Regions from separate parts of the Shewanella sp. LZH-2 genome, predicted to be linked through region 1. Evidence: predicted binding sites of a transcription regulator. Region 1 holds the regulator's gene; the other holds the start of a gene.
The links. Region 1 encodes NrdR, which represses ribonucleotide reductase genes. Its sites were predicted from a motif close to AAACACNANATNTNGTGTTT; they were not measured.
Positions count from the first base shown of each region.

Region 2: a site for NrdR is predicted at 5,518-5,537, ahead of nrdA (class 1a ribonucleoside-diphosphate reductase subunit alpha). Genes of this name have one in related genera too.

Region 1 covers NZ_CP069350.1:1,235,359-1,250,227, reverse strand. The annotation lists gene JM642_RS05615 (YjaG family protein) at 1-33, shown strand, start outside; gene JM642_RS05610 (DUF3319 domain-containing protein) at 176-409, shown strand; gene lldR (LysR family transcriptional regulator LldR) at 412-1,311, opposite strand; gene JM642_RS05600 (AEC family transporter) at 1,564-2,526, shown strand; gene recN (DNA repair protein RecN) at 2,656-4,314, shown strand; gene JM642_RS05590 (phosphatidylglycerophosphatase A) at 4,431-4,925, opposite strand; gene thiL (thiamine-phosphate kinase) at 4,925-5,881, opposite strand; gene nusB (transcription antitermination factor NusB) at 5,960-6,364, opposite strand; gene ribE (6,7-dimethyl-8-ribityllumazine synthase) at 6,379-6,855, opposite strand; gene ribBA (bifunctional 3,4-dihydroxy-2-butanone-4-phosphate synthase/GTP cyclohydrolase II) at 6,996-8,099, opposite strand; gene JM642_RS05565 (riboflavin synthase) at 8,167-8,823, opposite strand; gene ribD (bifunctional diaminohydroxyphosphoribosylaminopyrimidine deaminase/5-amino-6-(5-phosphoribosylamino)uracil reductase RibD) at 8,831-9,976, opposite strand; gene nrdR (transcriptional regulator NrdR) at 10,064-10,513, opposite strand; gene glyA (serine hydroxymethyltransferase) at 10,688-11,941, opposite strand; gene ettA (energy-dependent translational throttle protein EttA) at 12,132-13,799, shown strand; gene JM642_RS05540 (LysR family transcriptional regulator) at 13,921-14,859, opposite strand.
Region 2 covers NZ_CP069350.1:2,334,821-2,349,689, forward strand. The annotation lists gene serC (3-phosphoserine/phosphohydroxythreonine transaminase) at 1-606, opposite strand, end outside; gene gyrA (DNA gyrase subunit A) at 712-3,474, opposite strand; gene ubiG (bifunctional 2-polyprenyl-6-hydroxyphenol methylase/3-demethylubiquinol 3-O-methyltransferase UbiG) at 3,859-4,569, shown strand; gene JM642_RS10450 (HAD-IA family hydrolase) at 4,571-5,245, shown strand; gene nrdA (class 1a ribonucleoside-diphosphate reductase subunit alpha) at 5,691-7,979, shown strand; gene nrdB (class Ia ribonucleoside-diphosphate reductase subunit beta) at 8,041-9,171, shown strand; gene yfaE (class I ribonucleotide reductase maintenance protein YfaE) at 9,205-9,624, shown strand; gene JM642_RS10470 (nuclear transport factor 2 family protein) at 9,821-10,276, shown strand; gene JM642_RS10475 (NADPH-dependent 2,4-dienoyl-CoA reductase) at 10,376-12,394, opposite strand; gene sppA (signal peptide peptidase SppA) at 12,560-14,404, shown strand; gene ansA (asparaginase) at 14,515-14,869, shown strand, end outside.

The sequences.
Region 1 (14,869 bases):
GGTGTATCGAATATCGGGATCAGCGTCGCGTAATAAACCCGTTTAAGGTCTAGGGTTTATCTCTTCAGTTGCCTTGAAAATCCGGCGATGTTACCTAACATTTTTACTGCTTAGGTAGCATCAGCGACGGGTTTGAATCACCGGAGAATAGAGTTAACTCTATAACCCATTCAATATGAAAAAAATTGTTTATCAAGGTTTTATTTTAACCAATAGCGAAGGCCTTACCGATACCTGGAAACTCACCATAGGCGGTCAAAACCGTATTGGTTCTCTATTTGAATTACGCCGTTTAGTGAATTATTACCGTGAGCTTGGGATTGTGCCCGCCACCCGCGCGAGCCTGCAAGATGCTAAGCAAACGCAAAACTCCATGAGCCAAAATACTTTAAAACCCCGTAAACGTTAATCTTAAGCCATTGAAAAAAGTTCAGGCGCTTTGGATTGCATAAACTCGATAAACACCTTCACTTTCAGCGGTTGCTGACTACGCTGGTGATAAAGAATCGAAATTCTACGTTGTTCGCCAATCCATTCCGGTAAGAGCACTTTTAAACGCCCTTCTTTAATCTGTTGTTTTACGAATAATTCTGGCCCATACAGAATACCACCATGATCTAAGGTCGCCTGAATCGCGCCATGGAGATCCGTGAGCGTGAGTTTTGTTGGGCCATTAAAATAGAAAGACTCGCCATTAGGATGCTTTAAATGCCAATTAAATAGCGGCCAAACTTTGATCAACTGATGGTTTTCAAGATCATCGGGATGGATCAATTCAGGGGCATGGGCTAAATATTCCGGCGTCGCAAACAAACGATAATCAAGCTCACCTAAAGTACTCGACACCCAAGAGGAATCAGGCTGTGCACCACCGACAATCGCGACATCAATCCCTTTATCAATTAAATCCACTAACTCATTGCTTTGGGAAATGTGTAAACGAATATCGGGATATAAACGGCCAAACTCGTTTAATGCGTGAATAAAGATAATTGAAATAATTGAGATTGGCGCAGCTATCCGCAATGTGCCTTCAGGTTTATCGCTGCCAATGCCACTGAGTTCATCGAACTGCGCAATCACACTCTGATATCGCTGAAATAACGCTAAACCTTCCTCGGTTAATCGCAGCTTGCGGGTACTTCGCATAAACAATTGCTTATCGAGCTTTTCTTCAAGCTTGGCCAGCTTACGGCTCACAGTAGCGATAGGCATATCGAGCACTTTCGCGGCTTGAGAAAAACTGCCCGCATTCACCAAATGCACAAACAGATAAATTAACTGCAGCTCAGCGCCAACATCATCAGCCATGTTCAATCCCATCGTTTAGCGTGAGTGCCGCTCACAGATATAAGGCACTAACTCATTGTGTTTTAAACGTAGAATTATTCATTTCTACGACCATAGCGCAATAGCTTCCAAGGCTAATCCTATGCTATTTTGCCAATAAGTTTACTGCGCTAACACCGATTATCGTCAATTACCCTAGGTATTATTCCCTGCTAGCGCACCCACAACGTCTTCTTGCGGGAAAGCAAAAACACAAAAGGATGAGTGAGGGATATGACCATTTTAACCCCTCTGTTTGCCGTCTTCGGGATCATGCTGCTCGGCACACTTGTACAAAAACTGCGTTTTCTCCCAGTAGAAACCGACCAAGTGCTCAATCAATATGTCTACTATATTGCGTTTCCTGCCATTCTCTTGATTGCACTGGCCCAGCAACCGATTGAAGAAATTCTGCAATGGGGATTTATTGCAGGCTATAGCGCCGCCATGCTGATGATTTATCTGATTTGTGTTGGTATATCCTTACTTTTCAATCCTAAACAGCATGCAATTGCCGCCGTGCGCGCCTTAAATGCCACCTTTGGCAATACCGCATTTATTGGTATTCCGCTGCTGGTGATTATATTTCCTGAACAACAAAGCGCCCTAGTTGCCGCCGCCATAGCCAGTTTATTGTCCGTGCTTATGTTTGCCGTGGCCTTGGTCTCGCTGGAGCTTACGACAAATACCCACAGACAACACCACGCCGTAGTGATCATGTGTTTAGCTGTGGTTAAAAATCCCATCGTTATCGGCTGCTTTATCGGCATTGCAATTTCGGCATTGGGGATAACACTGCCCTCTGGCGTAGCGATGATGATCCAACAAATTGGCAATACCTCAAGCCCCTGCGCTTTATTTGCCGTTGGCATGGTATTAGCCAAAGCCATGCGCTACCAAAAAGATAGCAAGGTATTTAGCCTGACGAATCTTATCGAACTTAGCCTTATCAACCTCTTTAAATTAATCCTACAACCCGCATTGGTTTTCTTCATGCTTAAAAGCGTTGGCGTTAGTGGAGATTACTTAGTGATGGGTGTAATCCTCAGTGCCTTACCTACGGCGGCCAGCGTCTATTTACTTGCTCAGCGCTATAACACCCAAGCCTCAACCAGTGCGCAGGGGATATTATTTGGCACTATAGTGACTTTTTTTAGCTTACCTATTTTAGAACAACTTGTTAAAACCTATTCATAAACAAGCGATTAAACTCTAGCTTATTGCAATGTGTCGAATATTTACCCAAAGCCACTTTACTGTATATAAAATCAGTATATACTGTTTATCAATACAGTGATTTGGTAAGTTTTTCGACAGGAACTCATTATGCTTTGCCAACTCAGCATCAATAATTTCGCTATCGTCCGTTTTCTCGAACTGGATTTTCGTCCCGGTATGACCAGCATTACTGGTGAAACCGGCGCAGGTAAATCCATCGCCATCGACGCCTTAGGTTTGTGCCTAGGTAATCGTGCCGATGCCAGCAGCGTTCGCCCTGGTGCAAGTAAAACCGAAGTCAGTGCTCGATTTTCACTACACGATGTTCCCCTTGCCAAACGTTGGCTCGAAGATAACGATCTCGAACTTGATGATGAGTGTATTCTGCGTCGAACTATTGGCAGTGATGGCCGCTCACGCGCCTACATTAATGGCAATCCTGTGCCGTTAACTCAACTGAAATTACTCGGGCAATTGCTGGTCGGTATCCATGGTCAGCACGCCCACCACGCTATGCTAAAGAGTGAGCATCAACTCACCTTGCTCGACAGCTACGCCAATCACAGACTACTGATAGACACAGTGGCAGCAAGCTATCAACGCTGCAAACAAATCGAAGCCGAACTCAAGCAATTAGAAGCCTCACAGCATGAACGTATTGCCCGAAAACAGCTGGTGCAATATCAAGTTGAAGAGCTAGATGAATTCGACCTCAAGGTCGGTGAATTTGAGGACATTGAGCAAGAGCATAAACGCCTCGCCAATGGCACTGAACTGGTGGATAGCTGCCAAGCCAGCCTATATTTACTCACTGATGGCGAAGAGAGCAATATTGAGTCACTGCTTAACAAGGCTGTAAGCCTTGCTGAAAATTTGCAAAGCTATGATCCCGCATTAACCAATGTCAGTACTATGTTAAATGAGGCCCTCATTCAAGTACAAGAGAGCGCGGGAGAATTACAGCATTACCTGAGTAAACTCGAACTCGATCCCGCGCATTTTGCCTATTTAGAGGAACGACTCTCAAAGGCTATGCAACTGGCCCGTAAGCATCATGTTAGCCCTGACAAATTAGCCGAACATCATTTGGCACTCAAAGCGGAACTCACAACCCTCGATGATGATGAAACTAAGTTAGAGGAAATCCAACTCCAAGTTGAAGCGAGTAAAACAGCTTATTTAGCGAACGCACAAAAACTGAGCCAGAGCCGCGCCCGTTATGCAAAAGAACTGGATAAGTTAGTGACTCAATCTATCCACGAACTCAACATGCCCAAGGGTAAGTTCACCATTGAAGTGAATTTTAATCCCGAGATTATGTCGGTAAATGGCAGCGATAATATAGAGTTTATGGTCACAACCAACCCTGGCCAGCCTTTACAACCGATTTCACGGGTAGCCTCTGGCGGTGAATTGTCGCGTATCGGTTTAGGCATCCAAGTGATTACTGCAAAAAAGGTTGCCACTCCTACCCTGATTTTCGACGAGGTGGATGTGGGAATTTCAGGCCCGACCGCTGCTGTGGTTGGCAGAATGCTGCGTAGTCTAGGAGAATCGACTCAAGTACTTTGTGTAACCCATTTACCTCAAGTTGCTGGTAATGGCCATCAACATATGTTTGTGAATAAATTCAACAAGGCGGGCAGTACAGAAACCACTATGATGCCTTTGGATAGGGAGCAACGTATCCAAGAATTAGCCAGACTTCTTGGTGGCGATACAATTACTTCTAACACTCTCGCCAATGCACGAGAACTATTACAGTAAAAATACAGTAAGCCACCGCAACGAAAATAAAGCTTTATAACCAATGCCTTATCTACAGCAGATAAGGCATTGGCATTTATAGGGTAACGAACTTTAGTTTGGGTTAACTAAAGATATTATTGGCTAATAAAGACAATTACTTGCAGACAAATAAGTGCAAAAAATCCTGCTAATACATCGTCTATCATAATGCCAAAACCACCTTCAACTTTGGCATCAAGCCATCGAATCGGCCAAGGTTTTAGGATGTCGAATAGCCGAAACAGCACAAAACCGACAGCGAGCCACAGAATACCAGCGGGGGCGGCAATCATAGTGATCAATAAACCTGCAACTTCATCCCATACAATCGCGCCATGGTCATGTACGCCCATGTCCTTAGCGGCCTTATCGCAGATATAAATCCCCGCGAGTACGCACACTAAGGTCAGGGCTAAATACCAACTCAAGGGCAACTGGGCCAATAATAAATAGAGCGGGACTGCCGCCAAGGTACCAAAAGTACCTGGAGCCTTAGCCGCTAAACCACTGCCAAAACCGAGGGCTAAAAAATGAATAGGATTTTTAAGGGACAGGCGCGACAGCGCCTGATCTTCGGATAACAACTTCATTAAAAATGCTCAAAACCGTGGTACGGTGGCGTAAATAGCTCACCATTAAGTTGCAACTTAAGCTTACTGCCCGCACAAATTTGCCCAACACGGACAAACTTAGTACCAGCATGGCTGAGGGCGGTTTCTAACGCACCTTTTTGTGCCTCAGGCACGGTAAAGAGCAGTTCATAATCCTCACCCCCCGTCAGCGCATAGCCTAATGCATGTTCTTCGCTCACGGTATCTTGCATCGCGCGCGACAAAGGAATCGCCCCCACATCGACTACAGCGCCAACCTTTGATGCCTTGAGGATATGCCCAATATCCGAGATAAAACCATCGGATAAATCGATGGCACTGGATGCCAAAGAGCGCAATGATTGCCCAGCCAATACTCGAGGAGTGGGTCGATAATGGCGATTAATCAAAAACTCTTTATGCTCCGCTCGAGCATGTTGCACGCCGCGGATCAAGTCCAGCCCTAACGCAGAATCACCAAGCGTACCCGTTACATAAATCCAGTCACCGGCCTTAGCGCCATGACGGGTCAAGGCTTTGCCATGAGGGACTTGCCCGTGCACTGTGATATTAATTGCCCTAGGCCCGCGAGTTGTGTCACCACCTATTAAGGCGATGCCATAATATTCTGCCGCTTCAAACAGGCCTTCACTAAAACCACTCAGCCAGGTCTCATTAACCTCTGGCAAAGTGAGTGCAAGCGTCATCCACGCAGGCTCGGCCCCCATTGCCGCTAAATCAGAAAGATTTACAGCTAAGGCTTTGTAACCTAAGGCTTGAGGTGGAATATCGGGGAAGAAGTGAACATTTTCGACTAAGGTATCGCAGGAAATGGCGATCGACTTGTTTTCGGCGGGCTGCACAAGGGCGCAATCGTCGCCAATACTCAATTTTACATCACGGCGTGCTGGGCCGCGGTGATTGAAATAACATTCAATAAGCTGGAATTCTTTCACTGTACAGTTTGGCGCGACTCACATCGGCCACCTTTGTTAGCAATGAAAAACGGTATCCTAAGATACCGTTTGTCCTTATTACTTACGTGCAACCAGTTTGTCGAGTAATCCATTAACAAACTTATGGCTTTCATCCGCACCGAAAGCTTTAGCCAATTCAATCGCCTCGTTAATGGCAACTTTAAATGGCACATCTTTACGGAAAGTCAGCTCATAGGCCGCTAAGCGGACTATAGCTTTCTCCACTGGAGACACCTCATCAATGGGGCGATCTAAGTGTGGAATGATCAACTCATCCAGTTGGGTTTTCTTAGTTGCTACGCCTGCAAATAGCTCACGAAAATAAGCTACGTCTACACCATCGAGACTCTGTTCAGTTAAAAACTCATGCTCGACATCGGCAATATTATTCCCGCTTAGTTGCCATGAATAAATGGCTTGAACGGCTAAACGGCGGGCCTTGCGGCGCTCAGAAGGCTTCATTATTTTTCCTACTATTACAACTGTTGTTCAAGCTGTTGCAGAACGTTGACCATTTCAAGCAAGCTTAGCGCAGCTTCGCCGCCCTTGTTACCCGCTTTAGTACCTGAACGCTCAATAGCTTGTTCAATGGTATCTGTAGTCAATACACCGAAAGCAACCGGCAGATCGAACTCTAATGCAATTTGAGCTAGACCTTTGTTACATTCGCCTGCAACAAAATCAAAGTGAGGGGTACCACCACGGATTACGGCACCAAGTGCAATAATGCCGTCAAACTTACCACTTGCAGCAACACGACGTGCAGCCAGCGGTAACTCAACCGCACCAGGTACACGGACGACAGTGATGTTTTCATCACTGACTTGGCCAAAACGTTTCAGCGTGTCAAGTGCACCTTCAAGCAGGCTTTCTACTAAAAAGCTGTTAAAACGCGAAATTACAATCGCAACTTTGGCATTCTTCGCTTCGATATTACCTTGAACTACGTTCATTTTCTTACCTAATTTAGCTAAAGCACCCGGCTCGGGGCGAAAAGTGGCGACATGATACCACAGTCAATTGCCCACGGCCTTATGCAAATGATAGAAATGGTGAATTTTACCTTAGTGGAACCTATTAAAAGCTTAGCCTGTTACTCAGCTACGTACTCTGTCACTTCTAGGCCAAAGCCTGATAGTGAATGGTAACGCTTAGGCGAGCTTAAGAGTCGCATTTTGGTCACGCCTAAACTGGCCAGAATTTGTGAACCCACACCGACGCGGCGCGACGTACCTTGCCATTTAGCCGATACAGGCGTTTGACCTTGATCTTCCGCTTCAAAGGCTTTGACTTTAGCGAGAATTTCACTGGAATGTTCTTGATTGCCAAGCAACACCAATACACCACCTTCGGCAGAAATCCGCGCCATCGCTTTTTCGAGCGGCCAGCTGCGTTGCTGATCGCGCTCAGAATGGAGTAGATCGTTAAACGTATTCTGTAAATGCACCCGCACTAAACAGTCAGGTTTCACCTCGCCCTTCACTAAGGCAAAGTGCAATTGGTTGTCGATAGTATCCCTAAAGGTCACCATATCGAACTCACCAAAACGGGTTGGCAGTTTGCATTTTGCTTCACGCACAACGGTCGTTTCTTTGGTGTTACGGTATTCAATCAGCGCCGCAATAGTGCCGATTTTAACGCCGTGTTTTTCAGAGAAAATCTCTAAATCAGGACGGCGGGCCATGGTGCCGTCTTCATTGAGGATCTCAACAATCACGCCCGACGGCTCAAGCCCCGCTAAACGGGCTAAATCACAACCCGCTTCTGTGTGGCCAGCGCGGGTTAACACGCCGCCGTCCTGCGCCATTAATGGGAAGATATGCCCAGGCTGGACTAAATCCGATGCCTTGGCATCTTTAGCCACGGCCGCTTTTACCGTTACGGCGCGATCGTGGGCCGAAATCCCGGTGGTTACGCCTTCGGCAGCTTCAATCGATACCGTAAAGTTGGTCGAGAACTGCGCATTGTTATTAGTCACCATCAAGGGCAGATTTAGCTGCTGGCAACGGGCCTTGGTCATGGTTTGGCAGATGAGTCCACGACCGTATTTCGCCATAAAGTTAATCGCTTCTGGCGTCACCATTTCGGCCGCCATAATCAGGTCGCCTTCGTTCTCTCTGTCTTCGTCATCCATCAAAATAACCATTTTGCCTTGACGAATATCCTCGATGATCTCTTCTATACTGTGCAGCGCCATTGTAGGACCTTTATGATTTTACTGTTGTTATGAAATTCTATACCTAAGTGAGCTAAGTGCCAGTGCCCTAACGCACAAAGCCAGCACGGGCTAACATTTCCATGGTCACCCCACCGCCTTGGGTTTCTTTAGTATCAAAGCGCATTAAACGCTCTAAATAGCGAGCGATTAAATCCACTTCAATATTCACCTTATCGCCGGCTTTCAAATCCACCAACGTGGTTTCACCCGCGGTATGGGGCACTATGGTTAATCGGAAACGGTGTCCATCGACTTCGTTTACCGTTAGGCTCACGCCATCGATGGTGATAGAACCTTTATGGGCGATATAGCGAGCCAGCTCCGTAGGCGCCGCTAACCAAAACTCAATCGCTTGGCCCCGCGCCAAACGCTGCTCTACGGTGGCAATGCCATCCACATGGCCGCTGACCATATGGCCGCCTAAACGTGTAGTTGGGGTGACGGCCTTTTCAAGATTGACCTTAGTGCCCACTTTATAGTTGGCAAAGCCTGTAAGGCTGACGGTTTCTGCTGACACATCAGCCACATAGCCATCGGCTAATTGTTGCACCACAGTCAAACACACACCGTTGGTGGCGATACTGTCGCCTAAACGCACATCGCTTAAATCCAGTTTGCCACTGGCGACCGTTAAACGGATATCATCGCCTTTGCGTTCAAGCTTTCGCAGCGTGCCAACGGCCTCAATAATCCCAGTAAACATGGTTAACTCACTTATTCGCTAAAGATGGATTGGACTCGAGCCTCAAGGTAAAACGCGTATCCGCGCCCACTTTACGCTCATCGACCAGTTTGAGGGTCGGAATATCGGCCATCATTTGATAATCGGGTAATTCGAGTAGATTACGCCCTTGTGCGCCAAGGATTTTCATCGCTTGATATAGCACTAATTCATCGGCTAATCCTGAGCGAATAAAGGCGCCAGCTAAGGTCGCGCCCGCTTCGATAAGCACCTGATTACAGCTTTTGCCTAAATAGCTTAAGAGCTCGGGTAGCGAGATTCGACCATCAATCGCCGGTAATTGGAGGCAAGTCACATGGGCGGGTAATTGCGCCATAAAGTCTGACGAATAGCTCACTGTCGAGACTAATAAAATCGGCGATTCAATCGCAAACAATGCAGCCGAGATAGGCATACGGGCGCGACTGTCTAAAACCACTCGCAGCGGTTGTAAAACCTGCGACGCACTAAATTGCGCAGTTAAACTGCCAAGCTCTGAGTATCTCACATTGAGAGATGGGTCATCGGCTAGTACAGTTTCAATCCCAGTCACTATGGCGCAGGCGCGTAAACGTAAACGCTGCACATCGCGGCGCGCTTCGGGGCCTGTGATCCATTTGGACACCCCGTTTGATAACGCGGTTTTACCATCGAGACTCGCGGCCAGTTTGACCGTCACCCAAGGTAGACCAGACTCCATGCGCTTCATAAAACCAAGATTTAAGGCATAGGCCTCATCGCGATGTAATCCCACATCCACTTCAATACCCGCATCGCGCAGCATTTGAATACCGCGGCCACCGACCTGCGGATTAGGATCTTCCACCGCAACGACTACACGTTTAATACCGATATTGATCAGCGCTAAGGCACACGGCGGCGTACGGCCATAATGGCTACAAGGTTCTAAGGTGACATATGCGGTCGCGCCACGGGCGAGCTCGCCAGCCATGCGCAGTGCATGCACCTCGGCGTGGGGCTCGCCGGCTTTTTGATGATAACCTTCACCGATAATCTGGTTATCTTTTACGATAACGCAGCCCACACTGGGATTGGGGCGAGTGGTATAAAATCCTTTGCGAGCCAGTTGTATGGCTCGGCTCATCATCTGGTTATCGAGTTCTGACCAATTCATATAAACCCTATGAAATCTTGAGGAAGCGTGCCCGAATGCGGCGCATAACGAGGCGCTAACCTAAGCGCTAACCTAAGATAACCCATGTTACTTTTGCAGTTTCGCAATCGCCTCACCAAATTCGGAGACGTCTTCAAAGGCGCGATAAACCGAGGCAAAACGAATATAGGCAACCTTGTCTAGGCTCATTAACTGTTCCATCATCAAGTTACCTATCATCTCGGATGGCACTTCACGCTCGCCAGTCGCCCGCAGCGTTGACTTGATTTTACTTAAGGCCTGCTCGATTTCATCCATGGACACGGGGCGCTTTTCGACCGCGCGTAACATGCCTGCTTGCAGCTTTTCTTCATCGAAGGGTTGGCGCGTACCATCGCGTTTAATCACCCGTGGCATGACTAATTCGGCCCCTTCGAAGGTAGTAAATCTTTCGTGGCATTCGGTGCATTCTCGGCGACGACGCACTTGATGGCCTTCAGCCACTAATCGGGAATCGATCACTTTAGTATCTGTCGCGCTGCAAAATGGACAATGCATTGAGCCTCCTGCCGTGAATGGAATAAAGCCTATCTTGCTTAAACCGAGCAGGTTTAAGTCTAAGATTTTAGCAATAAAAATGGCCGCTTAATGCGGCCATGGGATTTTATCCTATTTATCGGCTGAGGTTAACTATCAGATGGTTGTTAGACTCAGCCCCACAAAATTAATCGGTTAACCGTAAACAGGGAAACGGGCGCACAGTGCCAATACTTGGCCCTTTACGCGCTCGATGACCGCTGGATTGTGGGCATCGTCGAGGATGTCACAGATCCAACCGGTTAACGCTTTCGCTTCAGCTTCTTTAAAGCCACGGCGAGTGATCGCAGGCGTACCGATACGCACACCAGAGGTCACGAATGGAGAACGTGGATCGTTTGGCACAGAGTTTTTGTTTACTGTGATGTTCGCGCTACCTAACGCGGCATCGGCTTCTTTACCGGTTAAGTCGCGACCGATTAAGTCCACCAGCATTAAGTGGTTATCAGTACCGCCAGAGACGATCTTGTAACCGCGCTCTAAGAACACTTCAACCATGGCTTTAGCGTTGTTAACCACTTGTTGTTGGTAGGCTTTGAACTCTGGCTCTAGGGCTTCTTTGAAGGCGACCGCTTTACCCGCGATAACGTGCATCAAAGGACCGCCTTGACCGCCAGGGAATACTGCAGAGTTCAGCTTTTTGTATAACTCTTCATCATCGGCAGCAGACAGAATGATACCACCACGAGGACCCGCTAAGGTTTTGTGAGTAGTTGACGTCACAACGTGAGCGTGTGGCACTGGGTTTGGATACACGCCAGCAGCAATAAGACCGGCCACGTGCGCCATGTCAACAAACAGGTAAGCACCAATTTTATCTGCGATTTCGCGCATTCTTGCCCAGTCAACGATGCCTGAGTAAGCAGAGAAACCACCGATCATCATCTTAGGTTTGTGTTCTACGGCCAGACGTTCCATTTCGTCGTAGTCGATTTTGCCAGACTCATCGATACCGTAAGGAATAATGTTGTATAGCTTACCGGAGAAGTTTACTGGCGAACCGTGGGTCAAGTGACCACCGTGTGCTAAGTTCATTCCTAAAACGGTATCGCCTGGTTTTAACAATGCCATGTAAACGGCGCTGTTTGCTTGAGAACCTGAGTGAGGTTGTACGTTTGCGTAGGTCGCACCAAACAGTTGTTTTGCACGCTCAATCGCTAAGGTTTCAACTACGTCCACATACTCACAACCGCCGTAGTAACGCTTGCCTGGATAGCCTTCGGCGTACTTATTCGTTAGTTGTGAACCTTGCGCTTCCATCACGCGTGGACTGGTGTAGTTTTCAGAAGCAATCAGCTCAATATGCTCTTCTTGACGCAGAGTTTCATTCTGAATTGCGTTAAACAGTTCCGGATCATAATCTGCGATATTCATATCTTTTTTCAGCATTGCTTACTCCAGCAGCCAATTCTTATAGGTAGGGTTGCGCGGTATTCTACTCGTAACGAGCCGACAATCCCAGTCTCTGAAACATGAAAATCCTACAGTTTTAGCTTGAATGCGCCTCAATGCCGAGTTGAGTTCGGCGCGCAATCGAGTAGAATTAGCCGCATCATTAGTCACTTATAGATGCAGAAAAATGGCTCAGTTTGTTTACAGCATGTTGCGGGTGGGCAAGGTTGTTCCGCCTAAGAAGCAGATCCTTAAAGACATTTCTTTAAGCTTTTTCCCCGGCGCCAAGATCGGTGTGTTAGGTCTTAACGGTTCAGGTAAATCCACCCTACTGCGCATTATGGCCGGTATCGATACCGAGATTGAGGGTGAAGCACGCCCAATGCCAGGGCTGAAGATTGGTTACCTGCCACAGGAACCCAAACTCGACCCAACGCAAACCGTGCGTGAGGCGATTGAAGAAGCGGTTTCTGAAGCAAAAAATGCCCTCAAACGCTTAGACGAAGTCTATGCCGCTTATGCAGAACCCGATGCGGACTTCGACGCGCTTGCCAAAGAGCAAGGCGAACTTGAAGCGATTATTCAGGCGCAGGACGCTCACAATCTAGACAACATCCTTGAGCGCGCGGCGAACGCGCTACGTCTGCCTGATTGGGATGAAAAGATTGAAGTCTTATCGGGTGGTGAGCGCCGCCGTGTAGCAATTTGTCGTCTGCTGCTGGAAAAACCAGAAATGCTGCTACTCGACGAACCGACCAACCACTTGGACGCTGAATCCGTCGCGTGGCTCGAGCACTTCCTCCAGGAATACTCGGGCACCGTTGTGGCGATTACCCACGACCGTTACTTCCTCGACAATGCTGCTGGCTGGATTTTAGAACTTGACCGTGGTGAGGGTATCCCATGGGAAGGCAACTACTCTTCATGGCTAGAACAAAAAGATGCCCGCTTGAAGCAGGAATCTGCCGCAGAAAGCGCACGTCAAAAGACCATTGCGAAAGAATTAGAATGGGTTCGCCAAGGCGCGAAAGGCCGTCAGTCTAAGGGCAAGGCCCGTATGGCGCGCTTCGAAGAGCTGAACACCACTGATTACCAAAAACGTAACGAAACCAACGAGCTGTTTATTCCGCCTGGACCACGTTTAGGTGACAAAGTCATCGAAGTGAAGAACTTAACCAAGTCCTACGGTGATCGCGTGCTGATCGATAACCTGTCGTTCTCGATTCCTAAGGGCGCTATCGTCGGTATTATCGGTGCCAACGGTGCAGGTAAATCGACCCTGTTCCGCATGCTGTCTGGCAGCGAGCAGCCCGATAGCGGCACCATTGAGATAGGTGAAACAGTACAACTGGCGTCGGTTGAACAGTTCCGCGACTCGATGAATGACAAAAACACCATTTGGCAAGAAATCTCTGGTGGTCAAGACATCATGCGCATCAACAACATGGAAATTCCAAGCCGCGCCTATGTGGGCCGCTTTAACTTCCGTGGTGCAGATCAGCAAAAGATTATCGGTACTCTATCGGGCGGTGAGCGCAACCGTGTTCACTTAGCTAAACTGTTGCAGGCTGGCGGTAACGTACTGCTCCTCGACGAACCGACCAACGACTTAGACGTTGAAACCCTGCGCGCACTGGAAGAAGCGATTCTCGAATTCCCTGGTTGCGCTATGGTGATCTCGCACGACCGTTGGTTCTTAGACCGTATCGCGACCCATATTCTGGATTATCGCGACGAAGGCCAAGTTAACTTCTACGAAGGTAACTACACCGAATACTCAGCGTGGTTGAAGAACACCTATGGCGCCGATGTGGTTGAACCACACCGCCTGAAATACAAGCGCATGACGAAATAGATCGAGAATCTAGAATCTAGAATCTAGAATCTAGAATCTAGGCAAGCGTGTATCTGAGGAGGTTAACTCGAAAGGGTTAAGCTCCTTTTTATTGCATTGAATTTAGGGTGAGGATTTTCCGTTATTTCAGGCTGGCACTATATTCATGCTGGTTCATGCTAGCAAAGTAGGCCACCAGCATATCCATCATCACTCTTAAGGCGGGCTGCATATGTTTACGGGATTGATACACCCCATATACGCCCAAAGATTGAGGTTTAAATTCCCGCAGCAGTGGCACTAATGCCCCCGAGTCGAGATGCGGTTTAACCGCCCACAAGGGCTGCATAGCAATCCCCTCGCCGGCCAAGGTGGCGTTTAGTACCACCATAGAATCATTGGCACTTAAGTTACCTCTTACGGGAATATTAAAAAGCTGCCCCGCCTCGATACCATCAGGATGAATAATTTGAGTAAACCGCCACATCACATCGCCAAAGTAGGAATAGGTTAAACAGTTATGCCGAGTTAAATCCTCGGGATGGCTAATAAGTGAATGGGTGGCAAGATAACGCGGTGCGGCGCAGACCACGGACTCACACTCGCCTAAACGTCTGGCGATTAGACTAGGATCGAGCTCATTAGTGATACGTATGGCAAGATCAATACGTTCGGCAACTAAATCAACGGTTTGGCTGCTAACATGAAAGTTAACACTCGCCTGAGGATATTGGGCTAAGTAAGGACGCACGACCGTGGGAAGAAGTAAATGGGCCATAAATTGCGAACAACTGATCCGCAATAATCCTCTGGGTTGGGCGCTTTGTACATGACTAACCGCGGGGACTTCCTGCGCTAATTCAAGCAAGCGCTGGCAATAATCGAGCACTTGCTCGCCCGCACTGGTCAGGCTCAAACGTCTTGTCGAACGGTGCAGTAAGCGTGCGCCCGACCATTCCTCCATCTCGGCCAAATAACGGGTTACCATAGAACGCGACATATCCAACGCCTCTGCGGCGCCAATCATGCTGCCTCGTTCAACAATAGTCACAAAAACCTTTGCCGCTTCGAGTCTATCCATGGTTTATCCG
Region 2 (14,869 bases), 1.1 Mb from region 1:
ACCAATGTTTTTCTGTGCGCCAGCATAGATTAAGCCGTAACGGCTGACATCAATTTCACGAGACATAATGGTAGATGATAGGTCGGCGACAATCGGCCATGGACTGTCTAACTCATCAAAAATTTCGATACCATCAACTGTCTCATTTGGGCAGTAATGCACATAACGGTAATCGGCATCAATCTTATGCAGATCAGGCAGCACTACTGCATTGAGTCCATTATGTTTTTCAATAATGTTAAGGCTATCAATTTGCGCGTCGCCCGCCAGCTTTTGGGCTTCGGCTAATGCCGCAGAAGACCATTGGCCACTGACTAAATACAGGGCTCGGCCTTGGTTGCCTAAAAAATTATTCACAACGGCAGAGAACTGACCGCGACCACCGCCGTGCATAAACAACACATGATAGTTTTGTGGAATGTGCATCAGCTCGCGTAAATCCGCCTCAGCTTGCTTGGTCAGCGCGATAAATTCCTTACCTCTGTGGCTGACTTCCATCACGGAGACACCTAGCCCATTCCAATCGAGTAATTCCTGTTGTGCTTTTTTCATTACCGCTGCGGGTAACATCGCAGGACCTGCACAGAAATTATAAATCGCGCTCACTGCCACTCTCCTTATTTACAAACCATGATATTAGAATTCATAAAATAAAACGTTGCCATGAAAAAAACGAGCGTCCAATTGGACGCTCGTTTTTATGCTTTCGAATTAGTCTTCGTCTTGCTCGTCGTCAAGCTCTTCATCTTCGTCTAATTCTTCTTCCAGTTCATCCTCTTCCTCTAAAGGCTCTTGTTGAACAGAGTCACCTTCAGCGACAACTGGGACGATTGGCATACCGTTTTCATCCAGCTCGACGTCATCTTCGTCGCCTTGGATCTCATCGATACGTTGCAGACCAACCACTTTCTCGTCACTTGCGGTGCGGATAATGGTCACACCTTGGGTGTTACGGCCGATGATAGACACACCGTTCGCCGGCGTACGCACTAAGGTACCTTTGTCGCTGATCAGCATGATTTCATCATTGCCGCCAACTTGTACCGCGCCAACAACTGCACCGTTACGCTCACTCACCTTGATCGATACCACACCTTTGGTCGCGCGGCTCTTAGATGGGTATTCAGACAGTTCCGTACGTTTACCATAGCCGTTTTCAGTCACGGTTAGGATAGCGCCATCGCCCTTAGGTACGATGAGAGACACCACTTTTTGGCCTTCTTCAAGCTTGATACCGCGAACACCGGTCGCACCGCGGCCCATTGGACGCACGCCCTTGAAGTTGATTTGTGGATTGCCTTCTTCATCCAGCACTGGGTTTCCGTTTTCATCGAGGACAGCAACTTCTTCGCCTTCTTTAAAGCGAACCACTTTACCTTCGTTCGAGAACAGCATGATCTCATCATCACCATTGGTGATATCGACACCGATCAGTTGGTCACCGTCTTTGAGGTTAACAGCGATAATGCCGTTAGCACGTGGGTTGCTGTAAGCTGTCAGCGCAGTCTTCTTCACGGTACCGTTAGAGGTCGCCATGATAATGTACTTATCTTCGGCGTATTCACGCACTGGCAGAATCGCCGTAATGCGTTCGCCATCGGCCAGTGGCAGCAAGTTAACAATCGGACGACCGCGCGATGTCCGGCTCGCCAGCGGTAACTGATAGACCTTGAGCCAGTACATCTTACCGAAGTCTGAGAAGCACAGAATCGTATCGTGGGTGTTCGCAACCAGCAGTTTTTCAACGAAATCTTCGTCTTTCACCTTAGTGGCGGCTTTACCCTTACCACCACGGCGCTGGGCTTGGTAATCGCTCAGTGGTTGGTACTTGGCGTAACCTAAGTGTGACAGAGTCACAACTACGTCTTCTTCGTTGATTAAGTCTTCAAGACTCATATCAATTTCATTGGCGTTGATGACAGTGCGGCGAGCATCACCGTATTCAGCAAGAATTTCTTCCAGCTCTTCTTTGATCACTTCCATCAAACGCTCAGGGCTACGCAGAATAAACAACAGACCCGCGATGAACTCAAGCAGCTCTTCGTATTCGGCGATGATCTTATCGTGCTCAAGACCGGTTAAACGGTGTAAGCGCAGCTCAAGGATTGCCTGAGCCTGTTGCTCAGTCAGATAATATAAGCCGTCACGGATTCCGAATTCTGGCTCTAACCATTCAGGACGCGCCGCATCGTCACCCGCTTTTTCAAGCATGCCCTGTACATGACCGAGCGCCCAGCCCTGCTCAACCAGTTTGACTTTAGCGTCAGCTGGGGTTGGCGAGGCTTTGATCAACGCAATAATCGGGTCGATGTTGGCCAGCGCGACCGCTAATGCCTCAAGAATATGGGCACGTTCGCGCGCTTTACGCAGTTCAAATACAGTACGGCGAGTCACCACTTCACGGCGGTGCAGGATAAAGCATTCGAGCATTTCTTTTAAGTTGAACAACTTAGGCTGACCATTGGTCAAAGCCACCATGTTGATACCAAAAGAACATTGCATTTGTGTTTGGGCATAGAGGTTGTTCAGGACAACTTCACCCACTTCACCACGCTTAATTTCGATAACGATGCGCATACCGTCTTTGTCAGACTCATCGCGCAGACCGCTAATACCTTCAATCTTCTTATCTTTAACTAGCTCAGCGATTTTCTCGATGAGTTTTGCCTTGTTCACCTGATAAGGGATTTCGGTGACGATAATACGTTCACGGCCATTGTCTTCGGTTTCGACTTCAGCCAGCGCGCGCATAACGGCGCGGCCGCGGCCCGTCTTATACGCATCGATAATGCCCTTACGGCCATTGATGATCGCCGCCGTTGGGAAATCTGGGCCAGGAATATATTCCATGAGCTGTTCAATCGACAGCGCAGGATCGGCGATCAGCGCTAAACAGCCTTTAACCACTTCCGTTAAGTTGTGTGGTGGGATGTTCGTCGCCATACCCACTGCAATACCCGATGAACCGTTAATCAACAGGTTAGGTACGCGTGTCGGTAATACCGCAGGAATTTGTTCTGTGCCGTCGTAGTTTGGCACATAGTCAACGGTTTCTTTTTCAAGATCGGCGAGGAGCTGGTGCGCTAACTTATCCATCCGGATTTCGGTATAACGCATTGCCGCGGCAGAGTCACCGTCAACCGAACCGAAGTTTCCTTGACCGTCGACTAAGGTGTAACGCAGTGAGAAAGGCTGAGCCATACGCACGATAGTGTCGTATACCGCCACGTCACCATGGGGGTGATATTTACCGATCACGTCACCGACCACACGGGCAGACTTTTTGTACGGCTTGTTCCAATCGTTCTTCAATTCACTCATGGCAAACAGCACGCGGCGATGTACAGGCTTAAGGCCATCACGCACGTCTGGTAATGCACGTCCTACGATGACGCTCATGGCGTAATCAAGGTACGAATTCTTTAGTTCGTCTTCGATATTAATTGGCGAAATAGATGATGCCAGATCAGTCATAAACTGCTCGTTCCCCTGAAAATTAGCCGACAACGCATAATCCGTATCATTGAGCGGCCCAAAAACGTGATTTGGCATTCTAACACAGTTATTTAATGTCGCCAGACCTATCCTGCGCGAATTGAGAAGGATGTGGCTTAATAGATGAAAACACTGTCAATTTGCACTTTTAAACCCGATAAAATCCGTTGTTAATGGCGAAATTGAGTCCAAGACTTGATTAATATCCGAGCAGAAAAACCGCTCCGCTTCACAAAGTGTTTAAGAATTAATGATAATTGCTGAAATTTCACTCAACCACAAAGACTTAGAATCAGCCAATACTGTGTTTATCCACCATTGTCGTTATAATAGCCGCACTATTCAGCCGCTTTAGGTAATCGCATGCAACAGAATACCAACGTAGACCCACAGGAAATCGCAAAGTTTGAACGTATGGCCGAAACCTGGTGGGATCTCAATGGCGAGTTTAAACCGCTGCATCTATTAAATCCCCTTCGCTTAAACTATATCGATCAGACCGCTGGCGGGATTTTTGGTAAAAAAGTGCTCGACGTCGGCTGTGGCGGTGGCATTTTATCCGAAAGCATGGCGCGCATCGGTGCAGTGGTTGATGGTCTTGATATGGGTGAAGAACCGTTAGAAGTTGCACGCTTGCATGCGCTGGAAACCGGTGTGAGCATCAATTACGTGAAAAACACCGCCGAGGCTCATAGGGAAGATCACCGCGAATACTATGATGTGGTGACCTGCATGGAGATGCTCGAACACGTACCCAATCCCCAATCAGTGATCCAAGCCTGCTGCGATATGGTAAAACCCGGTGGTTTTGTGTTTTTCTCAACCATCAACCGTAATATGAAGTCTTTTGTCGAGACCATTATCGGCGCCGAGTACCTATTAAAGATGTTGCCAATTGGCACCCATGACCATAATAAGTTCATCAAGCCATCGGAACTCATGGCCTTAGTCGATAACACCGACCTCATCTGCAAAGACGCCCTTGGGATCACTTATAACCCGTTAACAGGGATTTTTAAGTACACATCTAAGGTCGATGTAAACTATATGATTGCAACGCAAAAGGCAGATTAAGATGAGTTTAGCTGAGGTTAAAGGGGTCTTATTCGACCTTGATGGTACCCTTGCCGATACCGCGCCGGATCTGGTTCAGGCCCTTAACCTCAGTTTGTCTGATGTCGGTATCCTGGCAAAACCCTTTGCAGACATGCGTAGCGCCGCCTCCCATGGCAGCTTTGCCTTAGTCGATGCGGCCATTCCTGGTGCAGATGAGGTGCTACGCACCCAAGTCCAGCAAGGACTCCTTGCCCACTATCAAAGGATCAATGGCGACCATTGCCAATTGTTTGAAGGTATTTCTCCACTGCTTGACTGGCTCGAGTTATGCCGCGTGCCATTTGGAGTCATCACCAATAAACCTGCCCGCTTTACTCGTCCCCTGTTACATAAGCTTAAGCTCAGCTCGCGTATGCCAGTGATGATCAGCGGCGATTCGACCCGTTACCCTAAGCCCCATACCGCACCTATGCTATTGGGCGCGCAGCAGTTGCAGTGCAAGCCACAGCAAATCCTTTACTTAGGTGATGCTGAGCGGGATTTACTGGCGGCTCAAGCGGCGGGCATGCTCGGCGGTGTAGCGCTGTGGGGATATTTGGGCGAGGACGATACACCCGATGCATGGCCTGCCTATGCACAGTTTACGACGCCTTCGAATTTACATTCGGCACTAAGCCAAGCGTTAACAAAATAAGCACGAATCAGGATTCGTGCTGATAGCTATTAATAGAATTAACGCTATGGGTCAATCCCCGCGATCGTGATCGCTGCTTATTTTAGCGATCGATCACACTGCGGGATCGGAATAAAAATTCGCCATATCAAACGCACGCTAATCTCAATTTGAGCTACAGGGTTAGTCATTACTAACGCATTTTTTTATCCTCAAGATATCCACAAGATACCCCCTAAATTGAGACTTGCAAATAATAGCAAACCTCACTATCTTGTATCTCAGATTATTTAAAACACCATATCTTGTGTATAGGTAGCAATCAGACACACTAGAAGTTCCCCGCTAAATCGACTATTTTCACCATAGTCAACAGTATTAAGGGTTTTCAGGTTGATTGTTTTACAAGGAAACGTACGGTGACTTAGTTCACCTGAACAGATATCAGAACCAAGGCCTCTCTTCAATGAATAGCAATATGACAGTTACAAAACGCTGTGGTGCACGTGAGACAATTGATCTCGACAAAATACACCGCGTAATTACTTGGGCAGCCAAGGGATTAAAAAACGTTTCTGTTTCTGAAGTTGAACTTCGCACGCATTTACAGTTTTTCGATGGGATCCCAACCGAAGCTATCCACGAAACGATCATCAAATCTGCGGCGGATTTAATTTCCCCTGAGTCACCCGATTATCAGTTTCTGGCTGCGCGTTTAGCCGTATTCCATTTGCGTAAGAAGGCTTTTGGTCAGTTCGAGCCGCCCAAGTTATATGACCATGTCACTAAGCTGGTAGAGTTGGGTAAGTATGATATGCATATTCTGCAGGATTACACCCGCGAAGAACTCGATATTATGGATACTTATATCGACCATTGGCGCGATATGAACTTCTCTTACGCAGCCGTTAAACAGCTTGAAGGTAAATATCTGGTTCAAAACCGCGTCACCCACGAGATTTATGAGAGCGCCCAGTTCCTCTATATTCTGGTGGCGGCCTGTTTGTTTGCCCGCTATCCAAAAGCTACGCGTCTGCAATACGTCAAAGATTTTTACGATGCGGTATCGACTTTTAAGATTTCACTGCCAACGCCTATCATGGCGGGAGTGCGTACGCCGACTCGTCAGTTTAGCTCATGCGTACTGATTGAATGTGGCGATAGCTTGGATTCAATCAACGCGACAGCATCATCTATCGTAAAATACGTGAGCCAACGCGCTGGTATCGGTATCAACGCCGGTCGTATCCGTGCATTAGGAAGCCCAATCCGTGGTGGCGAAGCCTTCCACACAGGTTGCTTACCTTTCTACAAGTATTTCCAAACTGCGGTGAAATCGTGCTCGCAAGGCGGCGTGCGCGGCGGTGCAGCCACCCTCTTCTATCCTATTTGGCACTTAGAAGTTGAATCGCTGCTAGTACTGAAAAATAACCGTGGCGTTGAAGATAACCGTATCCGTCATTTAGACTACGGCGTGCAACTGAATAAACTGATGTATCAACGTCTGATCAAAGGCGAAAATATCAGCCTGTTCAGCCCATCGGACGTACCCGGTCTTTACGATGCCTTCTTTGAAGATCAAGCCGAATTTGAGCGTTTATATCTGCAATATGAGCAAGACAGCAGCATTCGCAAAAAGACATTAAAAGCGGTGGATCTGTTCTCATTGATGATGCAAGAACGTGCTTCAACGGGCCGTATCTACATTCAAAACGTGGATCACTGTAACACCCACAGTCCATTTGACTCAAAAGTTGCACCGATCAGACAGTCTAACCTCTGCCTTGAAATCGCGCTGCCGACTAAGCCATTGAATAACATTGACGATCCAAACGGCGAAATCGCCCTTTGTACACTGTCGGCATTAAACCTAGGGACAATTACCGATTTAGCGGAACTGGAGCCATTAGCTGATTTAGCCGTGCGAGCCTTAGATAACCTGCTGGATTACCAAGATTACCCAATCAAAGCGGCGCAAATTTCGTCGATGAACCGTCGAACCTTAGGGATTGGTGTTATCAACTTCGCTAACTATTTAGCGAAGAATGGTATGAAGTACTCCGATGGTAGCGCGAACAATCTGACTCACAAGACCTTTGAAGCGATTCAGTTTTATCTGCTCAAAGCGTCAATGAATCTGGCGAAAGAAAAAGGTGCGTGCCCATTATTTAATGAGACGACTTACGCTCAAGGTATTTTACCTATCGATACCTACAAACGTGACCTAGATAAGATTTGCAGTGAGCCATTGCATTTAGACTGGGAAACACTACGTCAAGATATCAAAGAATACGGTTTACGTAACTCGACATTGTCTGCACTGATGCCGTCTGAGACTTCATCACAGATCTCAAACGCCACCAACGGTATCGAACCGCCACGCGGCTTGATCAGTGTGAAAGCCAGTAAAGATGGCCAGTTAAAACAAGTAGTGCCTGATTTCGATGAGCTGAAATACAACTACGAGCTGTTATGGCAAATGCCAAGCAACGAAGGTTACTTACAGCTTGTGGGTATCATGCAAAAGTTCGTTGACCAAGCGATTTCGGCCAACACAAACTATGATCCAGCGCGTTTTGAGGGCCGTAAAGTCCCAATGCAGACCCTGCTAAAAGACTTACTCAATGCCTACAAGTTAGGTGTAAAAACGCTGTACTACCATAACACTCGCGATGGTGCATCGGATCAACACGATGACATTACCAACATAGAGAAAGAAGATGACGGCTGTGCTGGCGGCGCTTGCAAAATCTAATCTTCAATGTTAACGGTTGCGGGATCCCAATGGGATCCCGACTTATTGGAATACTCGTACCATGACCTACTCTACTTTTTGCCAAACACCCAACGATGCCACCCGTGAACCCATGTTTTTCGGACAATCAGTAAACGTCGCACGTTATGACCAACAAAAATATGAAGTGTTTGAAAAACTAATTGAAAAGCAGCTGTCTTTCTTCTGGCGCCCAGAGGAAGTCGATGTGAGCCGCGATAAAATCGACTACAACTCACTACCCGATCATGAAAAGCATATTTTTATTTCGAACCTGAAATACCAAACGCTGCTCGATTCAATTCAAGGTCGCTCGCCTAACGTAGCTTTTTTGCCATTGGTGTCACTGCCTGAGTTAGAAACCTGGATTGAAACCTGGTCATTCTCCGAGACCATTCATTCGCGCTCATACACTCACATTATTCGCAATATCGTCAACGATCCTTCAGTGATTTTTGACGATATCGTGGTGAACCATGAGATCCTGCGCCGTGCCACAGACATTGCAGAGTTCTACGATCACCTCATCAAATTAACCCAGACATATCATTTACTCGGTGAAGGCACCCATGTGATTGATGGTGAGCCTTTAGAGGTAAATACCCGCACCCTGAAAAAAGCGCTGTACCTGTGCATGATGTCAGTTAACGCGCTCGAAGCCATTCGCTTCTACGTGAGCTTTGCCTGCTCATTTGCCTTCGCTGAGCGTAAACTTATGGAAGGTAACGCGAAAATTATTCGTCTTATCGCCCGTGACGAGGCGCTGCACTTAAACAGCACTCAGCATATCTTAACCATTATGCAGGGCGGCAAAGACGATCCTGAGATGGCCGAGATTGCCGCAGAATGCCAACAGGAAGCCTATAACCTGTTCCTAAAAGCCGCCGAACAAGAAAAAGAATGGGCAAAATACCTGTTCAAAGACGGCTCAATGATCGGTCTAAACGAGCAGATCCTCTGCCAATATGTTGAGTACATTACTAACCAACGGATGAAGTCAGTTAACCTGCCGCTACCTTACGCAGAACAAACTAACCCACTGCCATGGATGAAAAACTGGCTAGAGAGTGACGCAGTGCAAGTGGCCCCACAAGAAGTGGAAGTGTCATCCTATCTGGTTGGCCAAATCGATGCAGCCGTCGACAGTGATGAATTTCTTGATTTCGATCTCTAATCACTTTTGATTGTGAAATGACTAGATTACGAAATGACTAAGTCGAACCAGCTAAAGAGCCATCCATTGAATAATCCCTTTGCCAAGGCGCCCATTGTGCGCCTGCAAGGGCAACCTGTGCTGCTATTTACCCCGCAGCACGGCTCTTTACTGCAAGCTCTTGAGGCCAAAAAAGTCAGAATTTTCTCTGAATGTCGTAGTGGCTTTTGTGGTGCCTGTAAAACAAAAGTGCTTAGTGGTCGTGTCAGCTATTTAACCGAGCCTCTAGCCGATCTCAATGCCGACGAATGTCTGCCCTGCTGCTGTATACCCAGCGAAGATTTAGAACTCGACTTATCGCCCGAAGGCGCTGCCGTGGTGACCTATTCTTGCCACACCCGCGCTCAGTCTACATCTACACGTAAAACCGCCAACCTCAAAGCCGTGCCACAGCAAGAAGTGGTCGAAGACTAGCAGAGTCGTCTACTATTGGTTGTTATTGACAAACATTCTCCTGCATAACACCTACTGATTAGCAAAAACAACATCTTTACAGCTTCCCAAGCGCTTTATCGCTCACCCTTGTTAGCTTGCCAAAAGATCATTATGTTATTGCTTTCCACTTATTTTTACTTTGTATTAGGTGGACCAGTTTATGCCAAGGAGAGCTATGGATAAGTTAATCGCAATCAGCTTGCTGCTTGTGTCAATGAGTGCATTTTCGAGTGAAGATAACCTCGTTGCCGAAATGAAAGACATGGATAGTAAGGTATTTGATTCATTTAATCGTTGTGCCGATGAGCAACAACTCAAGCTGCACGAAAGTTACTTTGCAGATAAGGTCGAGTTTTACCATGACAACGGTGGTGTCACTTGGGATCGCCAGTCGATGATCAACAACACTAAAAACTATGCCTGTGGTAAATACACCCGCTCACTGGTTGAAGAGAGCTTTCAAGCCTATCCCATCAAGGACTTTGGCGCGATAACAGAGGGTGTACATAAATTTTGCAGCCAAGAAACTGGCAGTTGTGACGGCAAAGCCAAATTTTTAATGGTCTGGCAACACACCAATGGCCAGTGGCAAGTCACTAGAGTCGTCAGTTATGGGCATTTACCCAACTAAGCAAATGGCCCACTCATATAGATAAGCGCTTATCTTCATATCAATCAACAAAAAAGCCTGAGTCTGACTCAGGCATTTTTTAGGATAAACCGCTTAAAACTACAGCAGCATAGCAAGCTCGGCGCCTTGACGAATGGCGCGTTTTGCATCCAGCTCAGCGGCAACATCAACCCCCCCAATCAAATGCACAGGAATGCCCGTTGCTTTCATCTCATCGACTAAGGTGCGATTTGATTCTTGTCCGACGCAGAGGATAACATTATCCACGGCCAATACTTCAGTTTGCTCACCAACCCGAATATGTAGGCCAGCGTCATCAAACTTTTCATAGTTGACGCCGGTTTTCATCTTCACATCATGCTGTTTTAACACTAAACGGTGGATCCAACCGGTGGTTTTACCTAAGCCTTGGCCCATCTTTGAAGTCTTGCGTTGCAGCAAATAAACTTGTCTGTGATCGCTATTATCGACTTCAGGCTCGGCTAACCCACCCGCATGCTGATATTGCTTGTCTATACCCCACTGCTTTAACCATTTTTCAGGATTAAGCGTGCTCGACTCAGATTCGCAGAGGTAATGCGCCATATCAAAGCCAATACCGCCAGCACCAATCAGCGCGACTTTGTCACCAATCGCAGTTTGCCCCGTCAGAACCTGCTGATAATCCACCACTTTGGGGCTATCAAATCCTGGCAAGCTCAACTCGCGTGGGACCACGCCGGAAGCAATAACAATTTCATCAAACGTTTCGGTTTCCAGTACCTTAGCATCCAAGCGGGTATTTAAGCGCAGATCAATTTTATACAGTTTAATTTGATTGAGGAAATAACGAATTGTCTCGTTAAACTCTTCTTTTCCTGGGATTTTACGTGCCAGATTAAACTGACCACCCACCTCGGATTTCGCCTCAAAAAGCACGACTTCATGGCCGCGCATCGCTGCATACACAGAGAATGCCATCCCAGCGGGGCCCGCGCCCATCACTGCGATACGCTTCTTTTTATTGGTAGGTAAAAAGTTAATTTCGGTCTCATAACAGGCACGGGGATTGACCAAGCAAGTGGCACGTTTCAGAGAGAAGGTATGATCTAAACAGGCTTGATTACAACCAATACAGGTATTAATCAGCTCTGGCGTGTTGGCAGCCGCTTTATTCACAAACTCAGGATCGGCTAGGAAAGGCCTCGCCATAGACACCATGTCCGCTTGACCAGTGGCGATGATTTGCTCGCCAATCTCAGGCGTATTAATACGGTTTGTGGCAATCAAGGGCACTGAAACCGACTTCTTAAGTTTTTCAGTTACCCAAGCAAAGGCGCCGCGGGGCACACTGGTCGCAATGGTTGGCACGCGGGCCTCATGCCAGCCAATCCCAGTATTGATAATAGACACTCCCGCATTTTCAAGCCATTTGGCCAGTTGCACAACTTCATCCCAGGTGGAGCCGTTATCGACCAAGTCGAGCATAGATAAGCGGAAGATAATGATGAAGTCTTTGCCCACTTGGGCGCGAATGGCATTCACAATCTCTAGCGGAAATTGCGCGCGTTTTTCAAAACTGCCGCCCCATTCATCGGTGCGCGTATTGGTCCGGGAACTGATAAATTGGTTGATCAAATACCCCTCAGAGCCCATCACTTCAACGCCATCGTACCCTGCTCTTTTCGCTAAGGCGGCAGAACTGGCGTAATCCTTAATAGTGGCGCGTACTTGACGGCTCGACATGGCAGAAGGCGTAAAGGGAGTAATCGGCGATTTGATTTTACTCGGTGCCTGCGAAAAAGGATGATAACCATAGCGCCCAGCATGCAGGATTTGCATACAGATTTTACCACCGGCCTCATGCACCGCTTGAGTCACAATGCGGTGCTTGCCCACTTGCCAGGGGAAACTCAACTGACAAGCATGGGGAGTCAATCGACCACGTAGGTTTGGTGAAATTCCGCCAGTGACGATCAATCCTACGCCGCCCAACGCGCGCTCTTTATAAAACGCTGCCAGTTTCTCAAATCCGCCCTTTTCTTCTTCTAACCCCGTGTGCATGGAGCCCATCAACACACGGTTTTTGAGCTGGGTAAATCCCAGATCTAAGGGTTCTAATAAATGGGGAAACGACATTCAAACATCCTTTTTAAACAAGTGATTTAAATGAGCATACCTTGAGTCAAATGTAAGCTCAACTGTTGCTAACGGGTTAAAAGTTAAAAACCTTTACAATTGTGTTTAGCCAGTGAAGAGATTTTCAGTTAGCATTGGCACATTCGATATGCAAAGGAGTGGCTAATGTCCGCTAACCCATCGTTTTTCAAGAGAATATGCTTATTCATTTGGAACGCCCTTAACGGGATCCGTAAATTCATACTTAACCTGATCTTTTTTGGCCTCCTCGCCATGATTCTGATTGTCATTGGCAGTAGTGAAGATATTCAGGTCGAAGATAATTCGGCACTGGTACTTAATCTTGCGGGATCGATTGTTGATCAAAAACAACAGGTCGACCCGCTTGAAGCCGCACTCAAGCAAGGTAATAACGGCAGCAGCGATGGCGAAATCCTACTGGCGGATATTATCTATGTGATTGATAACGCGGCGCACGATAACAGGATAAGCACTATAGTCTTAGACTTGTCAGAGCTAAAACGTGCGGGGATCAGCAAATTACAATCCATTGGCGACGCCTTAAATCGTTTTAAAGAAAGCGGCAAAAAGGTCGTAGCGATTGGTAACTATTACGAACAAAACCAATATTTTCTTGCCAGTTTTGCCGATACCATCTATCTCAACCCTCAAGGTAGCGTCTCACTTGAGGGATTAAGTATGTATAACCAATACTTCAAATCCGCCCTCGAAAAACTCAAGATAAAAGCACATATTTTCCGTGTTGGGACGTTTAAATCCGCAGTAGAACCTTATATGCGTGACGATATGTCAGATGCGGCCAGAGAGGCTAGCAGCGTCCTACTCGCTGATGTTTGGCAAAGTTACACTCAAACGGTGGCAACAAATCGCCAAATTGATACCAAAGCCTTGGTTTTGGACTCGGCAAATTACCTCGCGCAACTCGATAAGGCTGAGGGCGATTCTGCGACTATGGCCCTCAATATGAAATGGGTCGATACCCTAGCGACCGATGAAGATTTCCGCAAAGTGATGCTTGAGACCGTGGGTAAAGAAAAGTCGGGTGACAGCTTTAAGCAGGTCAGCTTTTACGACTATTTAACCCTAGTGACACCTCTGCCAAGCTTTGTTGAGCAAGACAGTGTTGGTATTATCGTTGCCAGCGGCACTATTTTAAATGGCAGCCAACCTGCAGGCCAGATTGGTGGCGATAGCACGGCTGAACTCATTCGTAAGGCGCGATTTGATAAACATATTAAAGCACTGGTGTTACGAGTTGACAGCCCTGGCGGTAGCGCCTTTGCCTCGGAGCAAATCCGCCAAGAATTACTCGCCCTCAAAGCGGCGGGTAAACCTGTGGTGGTCAGTATGGGTAGCCTTGCGGCATCCGGCGGTTATTGGATTTCGGCCAGCGCCGATTATATCTTCGCGACACCAACAACACTGACGGGCTCTATCGGCATCTTCGGGATGATCACCACCTTCGAAGATTCACTCGCCAGCTTAGGCATTCATACCGACGGCGTATCAACCTCTGAATGGGCGGGTTTATCAGTCACGCGCACCCTCTCTCCACAAATTGAATCGGTAATCCAGCGCCATATTGAGCGTGGCTACTTAGACTTTATTTCACTGGTGGCTAAGGAACGAAAAATGACCTTAGAACAAGTGGATAACATCGCCCAAGGCCGTGTGTGGAGTGGTAAAAAAGCTCTAGAATTAGGCTTAGTTGACGAACTAGGTGATATAGACCAAGCTGTCGCGAAAGCAGCTAAACTGGCGGATTTAAGCCTGTTCGATACCCGTGTGATTGAGCAAGAGCTCACGCCTGAGCAGCGTTTTGTGCAGCAAATGTTTGCCTCTGTGTCGGCTTATTTACCCGCTTCACTCAGCCATTCAACGCTGCTTGAGCAAATGCTGAGCCAATGGACAGGTAGCTTAAAGACTATAGCGGCCTTTAACGACCCTAACCATGTGTATGTATATTGTGACAGCTGTGCGATCAACTAGCGCAGACTCAAGATGAAAGACACAAAAGCCCGATACCTCGGGCTTTTTTATTGGGTTTATGTCAGCAAAATCGTATAATTAGCCCACGTGAAGCTAAGATAACGACAAGAATGACTAAACGCTCCATTTATGTCGCCTACACGGGCGGCACCATAGGCATGCAAAAAACCGATAATGGCTTTGCACCAGTAGCAGGATTTTTGACCCAATGCGTCCAATCCATGCCCGAGTTTTACCATGCTGAAATGCCTGAGTTTGTGATCCACGAGTACTGCCCGCTCATCGACTCATCAAACATGGCACCGACCGACTGGCAAATGATTGCCGATGATATCAAAGCCAATTATGACAAGTACGATGGCTTTGTGATCCTCCACGGCACTGATACAATGGCCTACACGGCATCGGCCTTATCCTTTATGCTTCAAGGCCTGTCAAAGCCTGTTATTGTCACCGGCTCACAAA